Regions from separate parts of the Sutcliffiella sp. NPDC057660 genome, predicted to be linked through region 3. Evidence: a T-box and tRNA genes for the amino acid it is inferred to sense, from the RefSeq annotation. Region 3 holds a T-box; the other regions hold tRNA genes.
What was found. The T-box of region 3 lies ahead of argS (arginine--tRNA ligase). A T-box ahead of a tRNA ligase gene usually reads a tRNA of that ligase, here a tRNA-Arg.
Positions count from the first base shown of each region.

Region 1: it has a tRNA-Arg gene. The T-box ahead of argS (arginine--tRNA ligase) is inferred to sense a tRNA for this amino acid. The anticodon was not compared.
Region 2: it has a tRNA-Arg gene. The T-box ahead of argS (arginine--tRNA ligase) is inferred to sense a tRNA for this amino acid. The anticodon was not compared.

Region 1 covers NZ_JBHVHV010000001.1:60,269-63,853, reverse strand. The annotation lists gene ACFVAD_RS00320 (HPr family phosphocarrier protein) at 31-288, shown strand; gene clpP (ATP-dependent Clp endopeptidase proteolytic subunit ClpP) at 745-1,326, opposite strand; tRNA gene ACFVAD_RS00310 (tRNA-Arg) at 1,720-1,797, shown strand; gene rpoN (RNA polymerase factor sigma-54) at 2,151-3,585, shown strand, end outside.
Region 2 covers NZ_JBHVHV010000010.1:154,597-158,181, forward strand. The annotation lists gene ACFVAD_RS13300 (tetratricopeptide repeat protein) at 1-711, opposite strand, end outside; tRNA gene ACFVAD_RS13305 (tRNA-Arg) at 1,442-1,518, opposite strand; gene ACFVAD_RS13310 (metallophosphoesterase) at 1,804-2,307, opposite strand; gene ACFVAD_RS13315 (XTP/dITP diphosphatase) at 2,318-2,920, opposite strand; gene rph (ribonuclease PH) at 2,923-3,585, opposite strand, start outside.
Region 3 covers NZ_JBHVHV010000003.1:94,799-98,383, forward strand. The annotation lists gene argS (arginine--tRNA ligase) at 1-1,295, opposite strand, end outside; T-box leader at 1,348-1,545, opposite strand; gene ACFVAD_RS03750 (aspartyl-phosphate phosphatase Spo0E family protein) at 1,598-1,792, opposite strand; gene ACFVAD_RS03755 (hypothetical protein) at 2,085-2,402, shown strand; gene ACFVAD_RS03760 (alpha/beta fold hydrolase) at 2,446-3,225, opposite strand; gene ACFVAD_RS03765 (hypothetical protein) at 3,248-3,585, opposite strand, start outside.

The sequences.
Region 1 (3,585 bases), on a different contig from region 3:
AATATAAATAGATATAGAGGAGGAAGAATAATGGTACAAAAACAAGTAGATGTTCGTTTGAAAACAGGCTTACAAGCACGCCCAGCTGCCCTTTTCGTACAAGAAGCAAACCGCTTCTCATCAGATGTATTCCTAGAAAAAGACGGTAAAAAGGTGAACGCAAAAAGCATCATGGGCCTAATGAGCCTAGCAATCGGTTCCGGAACAACCATCACCCTGATTGCCGATGGCCACGACGAAGACGATGCAATTGCAGCATTAACCACATACGTACAGCAAGAGAATTAAGGGAAAAGGATGCCGTGGATGGTGTCCTTTTTTTGTTTGGGCTGGTGTAGCCGCTTTTGAGGCGGAGTATTATACTGGAAATCCTTTTTTAAAAGTTAATTTGTTTGGGGAAGTTTTGCGACACGTGGTTGAGCAGTTGCGGGGAGTTGTGAAACAATCGTTTGTTTAAAAAATGGAATGCGAGGATAATGCGTGATTTTATTGAAAAACATAGTTACCGAGAGGATACCGACGCTGGAAAAAAGTGGAAGCTGGCGAAAGTGGCTTCTCTTCGGGCGAAAGGCAGTGGTTTTCGGGCGCAAAAATAAAAATTCGGGCGCAAAGTCCGATAAATCGGGCGAAAAATGAAATTTCCGGGCGTAATTGGTAGTCTGCAGTAATCACGACCGAAATATACAAGGTGATAATACGTAAAAGAACCCCGATCCATTCGAATCAGGGTTCTTCAACTAACTATTAGTTATTTTTAATAACTTTATCAATCAATCCGTACTCAAGCGCTCTTTCAGCTGTCATGAAGTTGTCACGGTCTGTGTCGCGTGAGATTACTTCGATCGGCTGGCCTGTGTTTTCGGAAAGGATCGTGTTCAGCTTTTCGCGTAGGAATAGGATGCGTTTTGCAGCGATCTCGATTTCCGTTGCCTGGCCTTGTGCACCGCCAAGTGGCTGATGGATCATGACTTCAGAGCTTGGTAGCGCAAAGCGTTTGCCTTTAGCACCTGCAGAGAGTAGGAATGCTCCCATGGAAGCCGCCATACCTACACACATCGTGCTGACGTTCGGCTTGATGAAGTTCATTGTGTCGTAGATTGCCATACCGGCAGTAATGGATCCGCCTGGGCTATTGATATAAAGCGAGATATCCTTTTCTGGATCTTCCGCAGCCAGGAATAGTAGCTGAGCAACAATGGAGTTTGCCACGTTGTCGTCAATTGCACTTCCAAGTAGGATAATGCGGTCTTTTAAAAGACGGGAGTAGATGTCATATGCACGCTCTCCACGGCTTGTTTGTTCAATAACTGTAGGAATTAAGTTCATCTCACTTTTCCTCCTTTAAATTAGGTAATAACCTGAGTTTTGCTAGGTTCTTATGTATTAAATTCCGCAACAAAAAAAGTGTTACAGTAATCTTAGGGAACCTAAATCAATCAGCAGGTATTTCATAAACTTTATGTACTTTTATCATACATATAAGGTCAATAATGGTCAAATAAAAACCATCGCAAAAAAACCTATTTTTCTCCATGTAATAATGATATCCATTCTGGGAGGGAATTAAACTTGAAAATGGTTTAAAGGGGACCTCACTTTAGTGGAATCCGGAAACGGTGTCGGATAAAGGGGGAAATATTAATATAGGACTATAACGAACATTGTCTTGAAACTTTGAGGAGTATAGACTATAATATCGGTAGCACGTAAAAGTTTCATGCGCTCGTAGCTCAGGGGATAGAGCGGTGGTTTCCGGTACCGCGTCATGCGGGGGTTCGAATCCCTCCGAGCGCGCCAACCTTACATACGGCTGGAAAAACTTACAGCTGGGTTCATGCAAAAACCTATGTTACGATATTACATGTAGCGGACAAGCGCCGTGAAAAACATTTAACTTTCAACCCAGTGTCGGCACACTGGGTTTTCTATTTGTTTACATAACAACAGGGGCCTGACCCTCAGCGCTTTAAAGCGCTGAGGGTCAGGCCCCTTTCTTTTATTACAATAAGATGTTATTTCCCGCTTCTCTGCATTGCCGCTTTGAAGTGGGCGTATAGTTATAGGGGGATGCAGGGCTTCCAACATTTTTCGATACAAATTATCGGGTTTCTCATGTACAATAAGTATGCGCTTACAAGAAGGCAAAAGTGATGATAGGTGCCAGCGTCCGTTTTCTGACTGAAACACTGAAAACCAAGTGGGGCAACGGACGGTTGCACCTGAAGACTGACAAAATGAAGGTAAGGACAGAAGGGAGAATGGGAATGAAGCAATCTGTAGGTTTGTATCAGGAACAGACGCTGAAGCTTGCGATGACGCAGGAGTTGAAGCAGGCCATAACGTTGCTGCAGTATTCTTCGCATGAGCTGCTTGATTTTCTGCAAGAGCAATCTCTGGAAAACCCCCTTTTAGAGCTGAAGGAACTGGAGGCTCCACGGGAGTTTGCCGCTTCACGCGTTCAGCGCCTTAGACAGCGCAGCACAACAGGGGCAAAACAGGCTTTTTCAATCGAGAACTTCAGCAGGCACGGAGAAACCCTTCATCACCATGTAGAGCATCAACTCTTAGATAGCTGTTTGCCAGCAAACGAACTCCAAATCATAAAACGTATGATCGATTATATAGACGCGAACGGATACTTGCAGGAAGAAGCCGAAACAATTGCACAGCAGCTAAGGGTTTCAACTCTACAGGTTGAACAGGCCATTAAAAGCATTCAAAGCCTGGAGCCTGCAGGGATCGGAGCTAGGGATTTAAAGGAATGTCTGCTGCTTCAGCTGAGACGATTACCAAAGCGTTTACATCTCGCAGAAAGAATCCTGGAGGAAGATTTCACCCTTTTTGCTGAAAAAGCGTGGAAGACCTTGGCGAAAAAGCATGGAATCAGTTTAAAGGAGATTCAGGAGGTTCATGATGAAATCGTGAAGCTCCAACCACGACCGGGGAATCTATATGAAACAATGGAAAAGCCAAGGTATATCATTCCTGACTTGATTGTACAGCAGCTCCATCATCAGTTCATCGTTTCGTTGAATGAGGAGATCGTGCCGCAGATTGCGATTAACGAAAAATACAAATCAAGCTTCTCTTCACAAACAGAAGTGGATGCTTATCTTCAGGAGAAGCTCCAGCAATGTCAATGGATCGTCAAGAGCATCGAGCATCGCAAGCACACCCTTGTTAAAGTAATGGAAGAGATTGTGTCGGCACAGCTGTCCTTTTTCCTGAACGGGCCATCCTTCTTGAAGCCGCTGACACTTAAAGATATTGCAGAACGCCTTAACGTACATGAGTCGACGGTTAGCAGGGCGACAAAGGAGAAATATGTACAGACGCCATACGGACTGTTTGAACTGAAATACTTTTTTAGCCAGAGCCTGACAGGACAATATGATGAAGAAAAATCAACCAAGCAAGTGCAGCAGCTTGTGGAGGAACTGGTAAAGGCGGAGGATAAACAGAAGCCTTTGTCCGATCAACAGCTGACAAACCTCCTCCAAAAGCAGTATCATATAGCTATCTCTAGAAGGACGGTCGCGAAATATAGGGATCTATTGAACATCCCAAGCTCCTCGATGAGAAAAC
Region 2 (3,585 bases), on a different contig from region 3:
CTTTGGTACGACGATAGCGGTTTGACCTAGCTTATGTACGTGAACTTCCTTCTCCACTCCTTGCTCCGTCAGCATATGGAGGAGAAATGTCTTTAAAACAGGATGCTTATCTACATCTTGAAGATATTGTTCGATGTCAGGAAGATACGGACGAATATGCATCTGCTTTAATTGTTGAATGATTTCATACTGTTTTTGCAGTGTGCCGCTATGTAGACTTTCGATGGGAAAAGTGTGCGAATCATCGTATATTACCGGAGCTTCCTTTTCCTTATCCTTTGCTTCTTCCTGCCCTGGGAGCATTTTTCTCGCAAATTCCAGCAGCTGATAAAAGTTCTGTGCATACTGGGCGGGGATTCTATCTTCCTCTAAAATCGCCTCAATCGTATTCTTCACTTCCCCATACTCTTTCAGCTGAATAAGGATAGTAATATAGATCTGGAGGATGTGAAAGTAATCCCCTATGTCTTCCCTCAGCATTTTCTTACAGCGGTTCTTCGCCTCGGCAAGCTGTCCAAGTTCCATATAACAGACAATCATCCCTAGCTCCACTTCTGCATAGGCATATTCATTTTCTCTTGCTTGTTCAAACAGCGCAAGCGCCTCGGAAAACTTCTTTTCCTTCATTGTGTTCATCGCTTTTTCCAATAATCGCTGTTTAAGATTCGGAAACTTTACAACCTTCTTTATCTGTTTCGGTTTGTTTGTCATATGTATTTTTCCATCCTATTTTTTTGTGGAAATATTTGAAACAAGTGTATCAATGTTTAGTTGGGAGTACAAGTGAAATGGGAATGCCTTGTACATACCATTCGAGATGGATGGGTTTCTTTTTCTTAGTGTTTTTGCATTCTTTGTTGCTATTTAGATAAATTGTACCCATCAAATGTAGCCCGTTGATTTCCGCTGCGGACACAAGATTCGCCGGGGAGGGATGGGAGCCTCCTCGGCTTCGCCTGTGGGGTCTCCCATGCCCTCTAATCTCCCACAGGAGTCAAGTGTCCTCCGCTACAATCAACTCACGGGTTAAACACTATTTGCTATTAGAAAGAGTCTTAAAACAAATTAAATTCGCTATTGAAATGAAAAATTGAGATAAAATGCAATTTTTGTTCCTTTAGTAAGGTAAAATTTTTACTATAAGTCACCCCTGTTGGTTGGAGTGCAAGGCGTGAGACTCCTGCGGGAGCAGCGTGTCAAGGGAGACCCCGCAGGCGCAAGGCGACGAGGAGGCTCCCGAGGCCGCCCTGGAAAAGCGAACGCCTGGAACGGAGACCAACAGGGTGTTTAATGTTGACATCTCATCTTTAGCCATGCCCTTTTCTTAAAGCAACAATCTAAAAAAAGAGCCTATTCATCAGACGAAAAAACACCACATACAATTTTATCAGCACTCAAAGAATAAGTGCTCATAAAAACGTACATGGTGCTTTAGGTAAAATGGCGTCCCAGGAGGGATTCGAACCCCCGACACACGGCTTAGAAGGCCGTTGCTCTATCCTGCTGAGCTACTGGGACTTAATTAAATGGAACTTACTTTTCAAGTTGTCGTCCCGATTTTCAGGGAGACTAATCAGGATGTATTAAAATCGGTACGCTGTAGTATTTCAAGGAAGCATATTCGATCGTGCTCTATCCTGCTGAGCTACTAGGACAAGTTAATGTCACAAGAAATATTTACTAATTATCATCAGCGACAAGATTTATTATATGAGATAGGGATTCTAAAGTCAACACTTTTTCAAAAACTTTTCTTATATAACTTTTAAAGTGAAAAAAGAGAGAGAAGTGGGGCTCCCCTCTCTACTTGTTGAAGGTATGAGAGGATAATCTCTCTCCCTTTTCATTATAGTAGTGTACGAAAAAGTCCAGATTTGTTTCTTCTATTATAGCATAGGTTTTATCACGTGTCATACGTGGCAAGCTGATGCTGCCAGGATTCACAAAGAGGATTCCCCCTGTATATTCCGCACCCGCGATATGTGAGTGGCCGAAGCAGACAATATTTGCTTCCTCCTCTTCTGCAGCATACTTGATCGGCATCAAGGAGGATTTCACCTGATGAAGGTGACCATGGGCAATAAAGAAGCGATTACTTTCAACTTCTTTGATTAATTGCTGTGGATAACCACTATCGAAATCACAATTTCCCCTAACCGCGTAAAATCCTTCCATTACCGAGCTGTCCGATGGCAATTCGGAATCCCCACAATGAATGAAATGCTCCACCTCATCTTGGTGGCGGGCCTTCAGCTGCTGCAGGACATCTGTTTGTCCATGATTGTCACTGACAACTAATACTTTCATCCTCTCACTCCTATTTTGTGAGAAATAGATCATCCCACTTATTGGTTAATTGCTTGATAGCATTCCCTCTGTGGCTGATTTCACTTTTTTCCTCTTTGGAGAGCTGTGCCATCGTTTTCCCTTTTTCTTCTACAAAGAATACGGGGTCGTAGCCGAATCCATTTTCACCAATAGGCTGATGTGTAATCTTCCCTTCACAGGTCCCACGGACAGTATGATTATTTCCTGAAGGCTGCACGATTGCCAGTACGCATACGAATCTTGCCGTTCTTTTTTCATCAGGTACATTTTCCAGCTTCCCTAACACCTTCAGATAATTTTCCCTGTCATTTTTATTAGTACCCGCGTACCGTGCTGAGTACACACCCGGTTCACCGTTCAGGGCATCCACTTCCAACCCGGAGTCATCGGCAAGAACGGTTTTGCCCAGATATTCCGCTACCGCAGATGCTTTTAGTAGGGCATTTTCCTCAAAGGTTGTCCCTGTCTCTTCCACTTCCGGAATCTCTGGGAAATCTGCCAATGATTTAACTGCGATTCCTTTTGGTTCAAGGATTGTTTGAAACTCCTGAACTTTTCCGGGATTGTTCGTCGCGATGATAATCTCCTGCATGCTCATAGTCCTTTCACTTCCTCTTTTGATATTCCAATGTTGTCAGCAATCGTGCCAAGGGCCTGCTTTTGGCATTCTACCAGCTGAAGCATCCCTTCTTCTGCAAGGTCCAATAGCTCATTAAGCTGTTTTCTGGAAAAAGTGGCTTCCTCTCCAGTTCCCTGCAACTCTACAAAATCCAACGATCCTGTCATGACAACATTCATGTCCACTTGTGCTTTTGAATCTTCTATGTAATTCAAATCGAGAATCGGCCCAACTTGCGCATCGATTCCGACCGATGTAGCTGCCAAATAATCAGTGATTGGCAGAGCTTTGATTTTTTTCGCCTCCACAAGTTTTTGGAAGGCGAGAACCATCGCCACGAAGGCACCTGTAATCGATGCGGTTCTTGTACCACCATCGGCTTGGATCACGTCACAATCAATCCAGATTGTCTTTTCTCCGAGTTTCTCCAAGTCCACCACTGACCGCAGCGCCCTTCCTATCAGACGCTGAATCTCCATCGTACGGCCTGATACTTTTCCTTTAGTGGATTCACGCATCGTTCTTTTTTCCGTTGCTCTAGGAAGCATGGAATATTCGGCTGTTATCCACCCTTTTCCCTGTCCTCGCATAAACGGGGGTACTCGATCCTCGACGGTAGCAGTACAGATAACCTTTGT
Region 3 (3,585 bases):
ATGGAGTTCAATCTGAAATTTTTCAGATCGTGAAAGATGATGGCGCCGACTCCCACAAGTCTTGCAACCTCCTGCTTGTTCGGTAGATGAGGATTCTTGGCTGCAATATTGCTTTCTGCAAGTTCAATGGCCTCTTGAATCACTTTTTCCAGGAGTATTATTTTTCCTTTCCGGGTGGACATTTTCTTACCATCCTTCAATAAAAGGCCAAACGGGATATGGTGCATATCCTCTGCCCAGCGTTCTCCCATTTTTTGAACAACAGATTTTACTTGTTGGAAATGGACAGTCTGCTCCTGGCCGACGATATAAAGAGCTTTTGCGAAGTTATACTCCTTTTTCCGATAAAAGGCGGCAGCCAGATCCCGGGTTGCGTAAAGTGTTGCGCCGTCCGATTTTCTGATCAAGCATGGAGGCAAGGACAGGCTTTCATCCAGTTCGACCACTTCGGCACCTTCCGAGAGTGTTAATAGATTCAACTCTTTTAAACGATTGATGATAGCCTCCATTTTATCGTTATAAAAAGCTTCCCCGTTAAAGGAATCAAATTCGATGCCGAGCAGATCATAGATTCGCTGGAATTCATGGAGAGACTCCTCGCGAAACCAATTCCACAGGGCCAATGCTTCCTCATTTCCGTCCTCCAATCTTTTGAACCATAGCCGTCCCTCGTCATCCAATGACGGATCGGTTTCGGCTTCTTGATGGAACTTCACATACAATTTTAATAGTTCAGGTATTGGGTTTTTCCGGACGGCTTCCGCTGACCCCCATTTTAAATAGGCGGCAATAAGCTTTCCAAACTGAGTACCCCAATCTCCCAGGTAGTTGATGCGGACCGTTTGATAGCCACATTTCTCCAGAATGTTTGCCAGTGAATTGCCGATAACCGTGGATCGCAGATGTCCCATGGAGAATGGCTTGGCGATATTGGGGGAGGAAAGGTCGAGTACAACGTTTTCTCCCTTCCCGATTTGAAGGTTTCCAAAATCTTTTCCCGAAGCAATAATGGTTGAAACAATTTCCTTCTGGACCTTTTCTTTCTGCAAAAAGAAATTGACATAAGGGCCAACTGCTTCCGTTTTCATCACCCATGGATGATGAATCATGGAGGAAAGGGACGTTGCAATGGCTGGTGGTGCCTGTTTTTTTAATTTGGCAAGGTCAAATACCGGGAAGGCATAATCTCCGTGCTGTGCGTACTTTGGCTTCTCGATTCTACTGGCAATCTGTTCAATCGACAGTTCCGGAAATGCATGCTGAATGGATTCAGCTATCATCTGTTTGATGTCCATAACTAACACTCTCCTTTTTGAAAATATAAAAAAGCCCGTCCCTTCAACTTAATGAAGAGACGAGCTTTGTAATCCCGCGGTACCACTCTTATTGCTTTTCCCAAAATGAAAAGCCTCTTTTATCCGCTAAAGGGGATAAACCTGATCCATTTCCAAAGTGCGCTTCCCTTATCGCATCGCATTAGGCTTCCACCGTCCCTAACTCGCTATTGTCCCGCCGATAAGCTACTCTCTTTTTCATTAATGGCTTTTACATGAATTTTAATTAATTATAAAGGTTTTTATTAAAGTTTCAATAGGTATTATCGCTTGAGATTGTTTTTCCTTGTACGCTGATCAGTTGTAAAATCAATTGTTGGAGGAATGAGAATGTTCATCATTTCATCCAGTTCTTGACTTAATTTTATCGTTTCATTAGAGGTTAAACCTGTTTTTTTAGCAGTCTGCATCATCTGATTGCGCTTTTTTTCTACTGCAAGTTGTATAAGTTTCATCATGTTCACTCCCTCTAACGATATATCCCATTATAAAGGAAAATGAACTGTAAGAAAATAGGTTATGTGTAAAAAGGAGGTATTATCGTAAAAAACTTCGTTAAACGAAAAGAGGCATATATTGTACATCTTTAAATAAGGGATGGTTAACTCGAAAAAGGTAAGTTCTTCACTTCTTTTGTCGAGAGGCAGGGATTGGGGAAGGCATCGGCGAAAAATGATTTAGAAGTCTAGAAAAAAATAATGGTATAGTAAGTTTTTGTTGCAAATACAATGAGCCAAGGGGGATTGTGCGATGAAAACGAAAGTGGAGAGTATGGAAAAAATGAATGTGTACGCCAATGAAATGGTTAGGCTATTGGTAAAAGACGGGGCAGGGCTGCAGCAGGACCAGCTCAGGAAAGCACTTGAAAATGTCCTTCGTGCCATGGTGGATATGACCAATATTCAATTGGGCCGTGAGAAGGATGCCCAAGCAACGCTTCAGACCACATTAACGAGGATGAGAATTGCGCATAATTGTTTATTCCCATATGCAACCAGTCGCGTTCAAAGTAAGATTCACATAGCAAAGGCTCTTGAAATACAAAAAATAATTATTCCTACAAAATAAGTATCCATGGACCATATGCTAACTGCATGAGGTCTTTGCTTTTTTAGGGAATAGTAATTTTCCTGATGAAAGAGTGTACAACGGCATTGAATTCGTCCGGGAATTTTGTGGGAACCTGGTGTTTGGCTTTTCCGATATAAATGACTTGCGTCTCGGGGTGGAAAGATTTGAATTCATTCTGATAGTGGTGGACATAGTAATCCCTTTGTCCATAAACAAGCAGAATCGGTGCTTTGATATCAGCGATTCTTGTTGTGCAATCATACCTCATTCCCTCTTGATACATCTGAGAAAGAATATTGGCATCTGTTTTATTTATGTAAGTTTCAAGTTCCATTCCGAATTCCTTTGTGTAGGCGTGGGCATTTCCGATAACTTTTGCCAAAAGCGGTACAGCATGAAGCTTTGCCGCAAGAATGCCAAGAAGAAACTCTCCAAATAATAGGGAGGAATTAACTTTAGGGAAAGCCCCAACTAGTATGAGCCCCTTTGCAAGACTTGGGTAAGTGATGGCAAATTCCATGGCAATGGATGCGCCATTTGAATAGCCTATCAATATCAATCTATTCAGTTCCAACTGCTGGCAAACATCGTAAATGTCCTGAGCGAGTAATGGGAAGTGAATCTTCTTTTGATTGCTGCCGCTTTTTCCATTTCCTCGCAGGTCCAGTAGCAATAACCGATATCTCTTAGCCAATGATAGCTGTTGGGTGAAGGTAATGTGCCCCATTCCTGGAGGGTGAATAAAGACAAGTGTGAGGGATCCACTTCCAATAAGACGGTAGTAGATATCGACATTATCCCTTGTAGTAGCATAAGGCAAGAATGCTCACTCCTTCTCTAGATTATTCAGTGTAGTAATGCATGAGTATCTCTCTTACGAGTAGTCCAAATGCAATTCCAGGTATGACAAAAACCATTGGGAGCCAGACTGGTCCAAGAATTGTTCCGTACACTTTTATCTTTGCTGATAGCATAAGGCCTACAGTGACAAAATAGGCACAGCTTACAAATGGCAGGTAGGAAAAAGGCGCGCTTCCACCACCGGCATCCTTATATGCATCCCACATCGCAAAAAAGTACAGGCAAGGATAGAACATCAACCACAAATAGTTTGCCTCTTCAAAAGCCCGCTTGATTTCACCATTGAAACTATACATGATAACGGAGTTGAAGTTGGCTT